Haloferula helveola: one gene and its partner. The protein of the gene in region 1 interacts with the protein of each later gene in a pairwise test. Links are inferred from orthologs where the notes say so. Each region holds a gene or a part of one and is shown in the gene's direction. Other genes may lie near its edges.

What was found. Proteins that work in one complex are often made in the same cells at the same time.
Region 2: the proteins of cysK (region 1) and cysE interact in binary tests that used the Escherichia coli proteins (3 or more experiments, as listed by UniProt). The link is inferred for Haloferula helveola from one-to-one orthologs.

What each region holds. Positions count from the first base shown.
Region 1 is NZ_AP024702.1:5,350,663-5,354,774, reverse strand. Bases 1-2,828 are described here. They hold cysK (cysteine synthase A), read left to right. Parts: upstream 1-848; coding sequence 849-1,808; downstream 1,809-2,828. Other genes in these bases: HAHE_RS20405 (hypothetical protein), read left to right, coding at 2,421-2,828; HAHE_RS20410 (hypothetical protein), read left to right, coding at 1,911-2,363; HAHE_RS20420 (phosphoadenylyl-sulfate reductase), read left to right, coding at 112-831; HAHE_RS20425 (NADPH-dependent assimilatory sulfite reductase hemoprotein subunit), read left to right, coding at 1-109. Outside these bases: more of HAHE_RS20405, read left to right, coding at 2,829-2,879; HAHE_RS20400 (DUF7133 domain-containing protein), read right to left, coding at 2,881-4,112.
Region 2 is NZ_AP024702.1:66,900-72,384, reverse strand. Bases 1,260-4,175 are described here. They hold cysE (serine O-acetyltransferase), read left to right. Parts: upstream 1,260-2,237; coding sequence 2,238-3,113; downstream 3,114-4,175. Other genes in these bases: HAHE_RS00260 (hypothetical protein), read left to right, coding at 3,160-4,173; HAHE_RS00270 (Rrf2 family transcriptional regulator), read right to left, coding at 1,826-2,239; HAHE_RS00275 (PDZ domain-containing protein), read left to right, coding at 1,260-1,819. In the rest of the region: HAHE_RS00285 (sigma-70 family RNA polymerase sigma factor), read left to right, coding at 1-514; HAHE_RS00280 (hypothetical protein), read left to right, coding at 566-961; more of HAHE_RS00275, read left to right, coding at 1,058-1,259; HAHE_RS00255 (aldo/keto reductase), read left to right, coding at 4,261-5,376; HAHE_RS00250 (hypothetical protein), read right to left, coding at 5,456-5,485.

The sequences.
Region 1 (4,112 bases):
CGAGGGCGAGCGATTCGGGGACTTCGTGATCCGGGCCGGTTACGTCAACGAAACCATCCAAGGGCCGGACTTCCACGAGAACATCAAGCCGGAAGCCATTCAGAATTGAGCATGTCAGCGACCGCTCCAACCGCGGACGCCCTGACGTCCGAACTGACCGGCCTGAGCGCGCCCGACCGGATCCGGTTGCTACGCGACCGGTTCGAAGGTCGTCTTGCGGCATCGACGAGCTTCGGCATCCAGTCGGCAGTGATGCTCGACCTCCTGTCGAAGCACGCGCCCGATGTCCCGGTCGTCTTTATCGATACCGGCTATCTATTCCCCGAGACCTATCGCTACGCGGAGGAATTGGTGAAGCGTTTCGGAACCGATCTTCGTGTTTATCAGCCGCAGATGAGCGCGGCCCGGATGGAGGCGGTGCACGGGCGCCTTTGGGAAGAGGGAGGCGAGGGCTTGGAGCGCTACGGCCTGCTGACAAAGGTCGAGCCGATGGCCCGCGCGCTTTCCGAGCTGGGAGCGGAGGTCTGGCTGAGCGGATTACGGCGTAGCCAGTCGAGCACCCGGGCCGACCGCCCTTTCGCGGAGTCGCAGAAGCGGACACTCAAGGTCTATCCGATCCTGGACTGGGCGGACGCCCAGGTTTCCGCCTACATGCATGATCACGACTTGCCACCCCATCCGCTGGCGTCGCAGGGTTATGTGACCATGGGAGATTGGCACAGCACGCGACCGGCCGATCCCGAGCAAAGTGCCGAGGCCACCCGCTTCAATGGCGAGAAATACGAGTGCGGGCTGCACCTCGACTCCGGCAACAACGATTTCCAAATCTAACCCAAACCACCCCAATCATGGCTATTGCAGAGAACATGGTTGCCACCGTTGGCAACACCCCGCTGATCCGTCTCAACAAGGTCGGTGCCGATCTCGGTGCCGAGATCTGCGTGAAGGCGGAATTCTTCAACCCGCTGTTCAGCGTGAAGGACCGCATCGGAAAGTCGATGATCGAGGCCGCCGAGAAGGATGGCTCGCTCAAGCCGGGCGGACTCATCATCGAACCGACTTCGGGAAACACCGGGATCGCACTCGCCTTTGTTGCCCGCGCCAAGGGCTACCGCTGCATGCTCGTCATGCCTGAGAGCATGTCGATCGAGCGCCGGGTCCTGCTGCGGATGCTGGGCGCCGAACTCGTGCTCACTCCCCGTGCGAAGGGGATGGGTGGAGCGATCGCGATGTCGAAGAAGCTCCTCGAAGAGAACGAAGGATCCTTCGGGCCAGGACAGTTCGATAACCCTGCGAATCCTCAGGTTCATCGCGAGACGACCGCTGAGGAGATCTGGGCGGACACGGGTGGCGAAATCGCCGCGTTCGTAGCGGGTGTCGGAACCGGTGGAACGATCACCGGTGTCTCGGAAGTGCTCAAATCCCGCTGCGACATGAAGACCTTCGCGGTCGAGCCTTCGGCCAGCCCGGTGATTTCGGGTGGCGATCCGGGCCCGCACATGATCCAGGGCATCGGTGCCGGATTCATCCCCGGAAACCTCAATGTCGACATCATCGACGGCACCGTTCAGGTGAGCAACGAGGATGCGTTCGCGACCGCACAGGCGCTTGCTCAGGACGAAGGACTGCCTGCGGGAATTTCCACCGGTGCCAATGTCTGGGCGGCGATGGAGATCGCCAAGCGTCCCGAGTTCCAAGGGAAACGCATTGTTACGGTCGGATGCTCATCGACCGAGCGTTACCTTTCGACATTGCTCGCCGAAAAGATGCGCGAGGAAGTGTCGAACCTTCCGGTGGAAGAGGTCTGATTCGCACTTCGATAAGGTTTTGACGCGCTCCGTTCCGATGTCGGGACGGGGCGCGTCGGCGTTTCAGGGGGCGATTGTTTGACAAGGATTTGCGGCGGGCCGATGCTCCGCTGCAGAAACGTCATGTGGACTCCTGACGACACGTATGCGATCGCGCGCATCGACTTGCCGAGTGCCAGCACTCACGGCTGGCAGGTGCGGCTGCAACGTCGGGGGGAGAAGTTCGGCAAGTACTTCGCCGACCGGCAGTGTGGCGGATCCCGGGCGTCCTATCGTGCGGCGAAGGCATGGCGCGATGCCTTGGTCGAGAGGCTCAAGGAGCAGGATCAGGCGCCGAGGATCTGTCTGAAGTCGGCGCGGAACTCATCCGGCGTGGTAGGGGTTTCAAAAGTCGCCGTGTCCGCCTCGAACGGGGAAACCTACTATTTCTGGCAGGCGACATGGTGTCCTGAGCCGGGCCAGCGGCGATGTGTGAAGTTCTCGATCCGCCGTCATGGCGACCGCAAGGCCTTCCGTCTGGCGGTCGAGGCTCGGCGGGAGGGCGTCGCTTCCTGACGCCGGATCCGCGATTTGGACTTGGATTGTCGGCTGGAGGGTTTCTGAATCGCCGCAATGTTCAGCGCCAGCCAACTCACCGAAGACCAGAAGTCCGCCCTTCATCAATGGGCCGCCGAGGGCGCGACGATCGCCGATCTCCAAAAGCGCCTGAAGGACGAGTTCGGTGTGGGTATCACCTACATGGACGCGCGGTTCCTTGTGCTCGATCTCGGAGTGCAGATCCAGGAAGAAAAGGAGGAGGAACCCCAAGCCCAACCTGAAGAGGCGGTGGTCGAGGAGTCCGCTCCCGCAGGTGGGGGTTCCGTCACTGTCACGATGGACAGCGTCGCGGTGCCTGGTGCGATGGTCAGTGGCAAGGTGACGTTCTCCGACGGCGAAGGTGCGATCTGGATGATCGATCAGATGGGGCGTCCTGGCCTTGACCCGGACACCCCCGGCTACCGCCCGTCACCGGAGGACATCGAGTCGTTCCAAAAGCAGCTTACCGAATTGGTGAGGCAGCAGGGGATGTGACTCACTTCAACTCGTCCGCCGTCCACGGCCGGCCGGAACGTTCCGCAGTAGCGGCACGAACTTTCTTGGCCGTTCCCGCTTCCACAGCGGAAGCTTTGTTGTCCCACTCGTTGCGGATGTAGGTCGTGATGTCGGCCAAACGGGCATCGGTCATCGCCGGGTTGAACGAAAGGCCGGGCATCGCGGCCGGCGGGTTGTAGGTTTCCCCGGCGACCTTGACGGGTCCGGTCATCCCATGGAGCAGGATCTTCAGCAGGCGCTCCGGATCTCCCGTGACCCATTCGGAGCCGTCAAGCGGCGGGCCGAGATTGGGCAAGCCGGCACCGTCGGCACCGTGGCAGCCGACGCAGGCGGCTTCTCCGTGGTAGAGCTCTTTGCCGCGGCCATAGGAAGCGAGTGCGGCGCCCTTCAGGTTCGGGCCGGACTTCTTGCTTGGAGCCTTCGCTGCTTGTTCGAGCCAACCCTTGAGTTGTTTGTCCTTCAGGGCTTCGGGGTGGGAATCGATGAAGCTCCGCTCGTGTCCGGAGAGGCCCGCCACCGCCGCTTCGCGAACGAATGGCTGCTTGCCGGATTCGAGCAGCAGCTTGGCAAGGGCTTCCAAGGCGGCAGGATCGCCGGTCTTGCCAAGGACCTTCGCTCGGTAGGGAAGCGACTCGCCGTCGCCCTTTGAAGAGGCGAGCGCGCTCGCGATGGCACCAAGCTGGGAATCCGGCAAACGCGTGGCCGCCCACAGGGCGCTGGCGCGGAGTTTCGCCTCGGTCGAGGTGAAAACCGGAAGTAGATCGTTGGCTTCAAGGACTCCCAGACCCTCAAGGCACCAGATCGAGTGGATCGCACCGAGACCGTTGTCCGGCTTGATCTGGTCGCGGAGCAGCGGCGCATACACGGAAGGATCGCTCTGGACGATCAAACGCTGGGCCATCTCCCGGTGCCATGCATTCGGGTGGGAAAGCAGCGCGACCCGCTTTTCGGGTGAGAGCCCGGCGAGGTCTTCCGGCTTTTCCAGTTGTCCCTCTTGCGCCCGGATCCGGTAGATCCGCCCGTGCCCGTAGCCGGGTTTGTCCAGACCGCGGGACAGCGTCTGCTCCCGCAGATAGCTGGTCATGTAGGTCTTGTGCTGGATGATCCCGTGATACATGTCGACGAGGTACAACGATCCGTCCGGCGCGCTGTAGAGATTGACCGGACGGAAACGCTCGTCGGTCGATGCGAGGAACTCGGTTTCGCCGGGAA
Region 2 (5,485 bases), 5.3 Mb from region 1 along the record:
GATCCTGAAGTATGGCGAAAAGCTGTACGGCCTGATCTACAACATGACTTCCAACAAGGAGGATACCCACGACCTCCTGCAGGACGTCTTTGCCCGGGCCTATCATTCGCTGCCGAAATTCAAGGGAAAGTCCACGTTCTACACTTGGATTTACCAGATCGCGGTCAACATGACCCTCAACTTCCTCAAAAAACGGAAGCGGCGCACGGGGCTGAGTCTGAACGAGATGGATTCGTCGGTTCACCAGGATCCGGCACTGGTGGATACGGGTCGGGATGCCGACCCGGAGCGGCAGGCGAATGTCCACGAACTGCAGAAAAGATTGAACGAAGCGATGCAGAGCCTGTCTGAATCCCACAGAACGGTGGTGACACTGTTCGACGTGCAGGGCCTGCCACACGCCGAGATCGCGAAGATCCTGAAGGTTTCGGTGGGGACGGTCCGATCACGTCTCCATTATGCCCACCAGCACCTTCAGACCTACTTGCAAGACTTCTGGGAACAGAGATTTTAAAAAATCCTTGCATTTTGGTTAAAAGTTTAGATTCTTTAACTATTCGCCGCCGTGAAAATCAGCGACCAAGAGATCGGAAACCTACTTGCTCTCAAGCGCCACGAAGGGCCGCCTGAGAGTTACATGGAGGATTTCCTTCGCGAGTTCCACCAACGCCGCCGTGAAGAGGCGGTTCGGGGGAGCCGGGTTTCGGTCCTGTGGCAGCGCTTCACCGACTGGCTGTCCGAGCCGGGTCTGGCGAAGTGGGCCTACGGTGCCGGAGTAGCCTACGCCGCAGTGCTCGCCATCGTGATTTCGATGCCCCGCGGTCAGGAAGTGGAGTCCATCGTTCCGGAAGCCGTTGACCATCGTGTGGTCGCCCCGGTCGAGAATGTGGCTCCGACCCAGCTCGACGAGCTTGATCTCCGTCCGTCTTCCGAAGGGAAGATCGGAGAGCAGGAGTTCTAAGAGCGGCGCTTTCGGATGTCCCCCCTCGGGAAAACCCGGCGTGCCGTCGCCGCGGGCGTCTTCTTTGGATGCATCGCCGTCTGCCTTGGCGGTGACATGTTGCAGACCCGCTTCGGCTCCGAGTCGCCATCCGCCGCTGCGTTCGTGATTCAGGGTGGCCATGAAGCGATCGGTCTCGCGGTGGCCGGGAAAGATCCGAAGCAAGTGCAGCTTGTGGGAGCCCCGAGCCCCATCACGCAAACCGTGGTCGATCCGGTTTCACGACTTGTGGTTTTCCGTTCGAGCGCGCCGCTGGGAACGGGTTGGAATCTTTCCCGTCAGGCTCCCGCGGGCGGTGTGCTCAAGCTTCCCGGTGCGGCTGGCAGCCTGAGAATTGAGGCGCAGGTTGAGGAAATCGGGGGTCGTTTCCTGCCGTTTACCCTGCTGCGTCTCGGTCACGGCGATGGTCCGGCTCCTCAGCCGGGCACTCCTCTTCTCGATGCTTCGGGCTTGGTTGCGGCGGTCGCTCACCGGCCTGCGGACGAGGACTCGATCTATGCGATTCCCGCCGAGGTTCTGAATCATGTGCTGGAGAGCGCCCGCACCGGCTCCGTCACCCGTGGATGGGTCGGTCTGACGCTGCAGCCGGGCGCCGATCCGCCAGAGATTGGCCGGGTGGTAGCGGATTCGCCGGCAGGTAGGGCCGGTGTGAAGGCCGGCGATGTGTTGTTGGAAATCAACCGGCGTCGGATTCGCGACTACGGAGACGCGGTGAACGCCTTCTACCTTCTTCGCCCGGAGGTGTCGGTCCAAGTCAAGGTGCGACGTGGCACGGTCGACGTGGTGATGGAAGTCACGCCGGGCAGGAGCCGGGATTGACCGGCTTCAGATGTAGTACATCGGCTCGCCTCCGCGTTCGGCGAGCTGTTTGAGGGGAATGGCGGCAAGCTGTTCGCGAGTGGCGGTGGTCACGGACTCCCACGCGCGCTTCACAGCCGCTCCGCAATCGCCTTCCGGCTGCGTCGATGTCGCGAGCAGCGACGGTTCGACCGCCTCGACGATGTCGAGCAGCGAGATCGCATCCGGTTGTCGGCCGAGCAGATATCCGCCGCCCTTGCCGCGGCGGCTCTCAATCAGTTGGCCCCGCCGGAGGTCATTGAGTATCTGTACCAGAAAATTGGCGGACACGGCTTCCCGTTGCGCAAGCTCCTCAAGGCGTGTAATCGTGCGCCCGTCATGGCGGCGGGCGAGCTGCGCCATCGCGCGGCACGCATACTCGAGCTTCTGGGAGATACGCATGGATTCAAAGCAGCACAGCGAAGACGCTCGGGAAAGGGCGAAGGATGTCCGTATCTGCCGGTCGGCATCGGTCGATGTCGCGGAGGTATGGGAGCGGATCCGGGATGCCGCGGCCAAGGTGCACGACGAAGAGCACGGATTGCGGATGCTGGTGAAAGGGGTGATTCTCGATCAGCCGTGCCTTGGTTCGGCGGTTGGAGTGCGTCTGGCGCGGAAGCTCGCCCGGGAGGACATGACCCGGGAGGAGCTGAATCCGCTGCTGGCGGGCATTTTGCGGGAGGACGAATCGCTGGTCCGGAGTATCGCCCGTGATCTCTGCGCGATCGTCGAACGGGATCCGGCCTGCGATACGCCGTTGCAGCCGCTGCTCTTCTTCAAGGGGTTCATGGCGATCTCGACCTATCGCATTTCGCACCATCTGTGGTCGAGGGACCGCCGCGATCTCGCGTTGTATTTCCAAAGTCTCGCCAGTGAGGTGTTCGGCGTGGATATCCATCCGGCAGCCCGGATCGGGTGCGGAATCCTGCTCGACCACGCGACCAGCTTCGTCGTCGGGGAAACCGCGATCGTGGAAGACGATGTCTCGATTCTGCACGAGGTGACGCTCGGGGGCACCGGCAAGCAGACCGGCAACCGGCATCCGGTGGTCCGATCCGGCGTGCTTCTTGGAGCCGGCGCGAAAATCCTGGGACGCGTCGAGATCGGAGAAGGAGCAAAAGTCGGCGCGGGCAGCGTTGTACTTGCGGATGTGCCTCCCCATACCACGGTTGCCGGCGTTCCGGCGCAGATTGTCGGCGAGGCCGGCGAGGATTCGCCGGCGCTCGAAATGGACCAGAGCCTGCTCTGCCGGCGGGCGCAGGAAAGGAGCTCCTGATGGCGCTCGCCAAATCGCCCGTTAGGTGCTTGAATCCCAGCAATTCATGAGTGTTTTCCGAGGCCTTCCGCTGCTTGCCGCACTGCTCTTGTTGGGTGGTTGTGACGAGGCCGGAAAGCTGTTTGGGGGCGGTGGTGGAAAGATCGCCTCATCAACTCCCGCTCCCGGCGGCGACGTTGATCCGGCGTTGGCCTCCCAAGTCCAGCGGTCGGCCGATGGAGTCACGTTCCGACGGGACCTGGATTACCCGAGCCAGATTGATGGTCGGCTCAACATCACGCGGAAGTTCGACAATTTCCGGAAGGTCGAGACTTCCGCCCTCGGCAAGGAGATCAGCGTTCTCAATCACAAGATCGAAACAGAGGTCACCTTCGTGAAGGAGCCCGGCAGTTACCGGATGACGTTGGTGAAATCGAGCCGGAGGATCATTGAGGAGAAGGACAAGGAGCATCTGCAACAGGCTCCCGACGCGACACCGAATTCGGCGGCCGACGTGCAGGGGGGACGCGAACTGGAGGGCGAGAGTCTGGAATTCCTGCTGACCACGGATGGCTGGAAGCCGAGTTCGATGGGGCAGGAGGCGAATTTCAAGAAGGTGGTCTGGGCTGACGCGCTCAAGGATCAGGTGGCGATGATGATGGTGGAGTCCGGTGCCCATCCTCGTGTGCAGTGGTTCTCGTCCTCGCGGAAGTGGAAGCCCGGCGATCGCATCGTGCTAACCGGAAGTTCGGTCAAGGTGCTCGATCCCTACAACGTGGTGGGTCGCGTGGAGCTCGTTTTCGAAGGTGAGGAAGCGGTGGGAGGTCACCCCTGCGGCGTCTTTTCCGTGGTCGGCGAACTCAGTCTCGACGACCAGGCGGGTCTCGACGGTCGTAAGGTCGATTCCGAGATCACCATCACGCAGGGCCGGATCTGGGCCTCGCTGCTCTATCCTCTCCTGATGCGGGAGGAATACGAGTCAGTCCAGACGGTCGACTCCGACGGCGGCAGTGGTCCGCGCGCGCGGATGCAGGGGAGCGTTTCGGAGATCCGGTCCCGGGTCTGGGCACCGAGGGAGTAGTGGCCGGCAGTTCCCGAATCCGCTCAGAATTCCCGCGGATTCCCTCACGCCGTTGACCGCAGCGATCATCCGAACTATTTCCCCCGCATGGATCTGACCACGACTGCTTACGGCACCTGGAGCGGGGGACGCTTCATGCACTTCGGCGAGACGCTGAGCGAGGAGCGCTACATGGAGTGCATCCGCACGGCCTATGAGGCGGGCTTCCGCACCTTCGTGACCTCCGACGTGTACGGAAACGGCAAGGCCGACGAACTTCTCGGCGAGGCACTCGTTGGGATCGATCGGGACAGCTACTGTCTTGTTGGGACACTCGGGCACGATTTCTACCAAGGTCAGCGTCAGGGGAACCGCGGCTATCCGCGCTTCACCGACCCGGAACTGCGTGGTCCCGAAGGCTACAAGGCCTACCTGCGGATGGCCTGTGAGAAGTCGCTCGAGCGTTGCCGGACCAACCACTTCGATCTCGTGATGCTCCACAATCCCGATGAGGCGGGCTACACCAGTCCGGCGGTGTGGGAAGGCATGAACGCGTTGAAGGAAGAAGGTCTGAGCGATCGGCTCGGCATCGCACCCGGCCCGGCCAACGGCTTCACGCTGGATGTGATCCACTGCCTCGAAAACTTCGGTGACCTGATCGACTGGGCGATGCTCATCCTGAATCCGCTCGAACCATGGCCGGTAGGACTGGCGCTACCCGCTTGTGAAAAGCACGGGGTCAAGGTGCTGACGCGGGTGGTCGACTTCGGTGGGTTGTTCTTCGGCGACATGAAGCCGGGTCACGAGTTCAAGCCGGGCGATCATCGGGCGTATCGTCCCGAAGGTTGGGTCGAGCACGGTCTTGAGAAGATCGAAAAGATGAAGCCGATCGCCGAGCGTCACGGCCTGAGCATGGTCGAGTTCGCCGCAATTTGGAACCTTAGCCAGAAACCCGTCGAGTGCGTCGTGCCGACCTTCATTCAGGAGGCGGGCGACGATGCGCGTCCGATCGAAGACCGGATTCGCGAGTTCGCGGTGATGCCCGACGTCCGGCTTTCTCCAGAAGAAGTCGAGGAGGTGAAGGCGATCGGTGACAACACCGGCTGCATGATGCTGAAGGGTGCCAGCAAGCGCCACGAAGTCAGCGAGCGTCCGGACGAATGGCCGATGCGCGAGGACCTGCTTGAGCTTGCCGGACGCTACGGGCTCGGGGAGGAGTGGTAGCGGTTCTGTTCGGAGGATCGACGCTTCTGTCGATCAAGACCTCTGCCCATCGACAGGAATGTCGATGCCCCGGAAAGGCTTAGCCTTCCGCCAGGTGGCGGACGCAGAA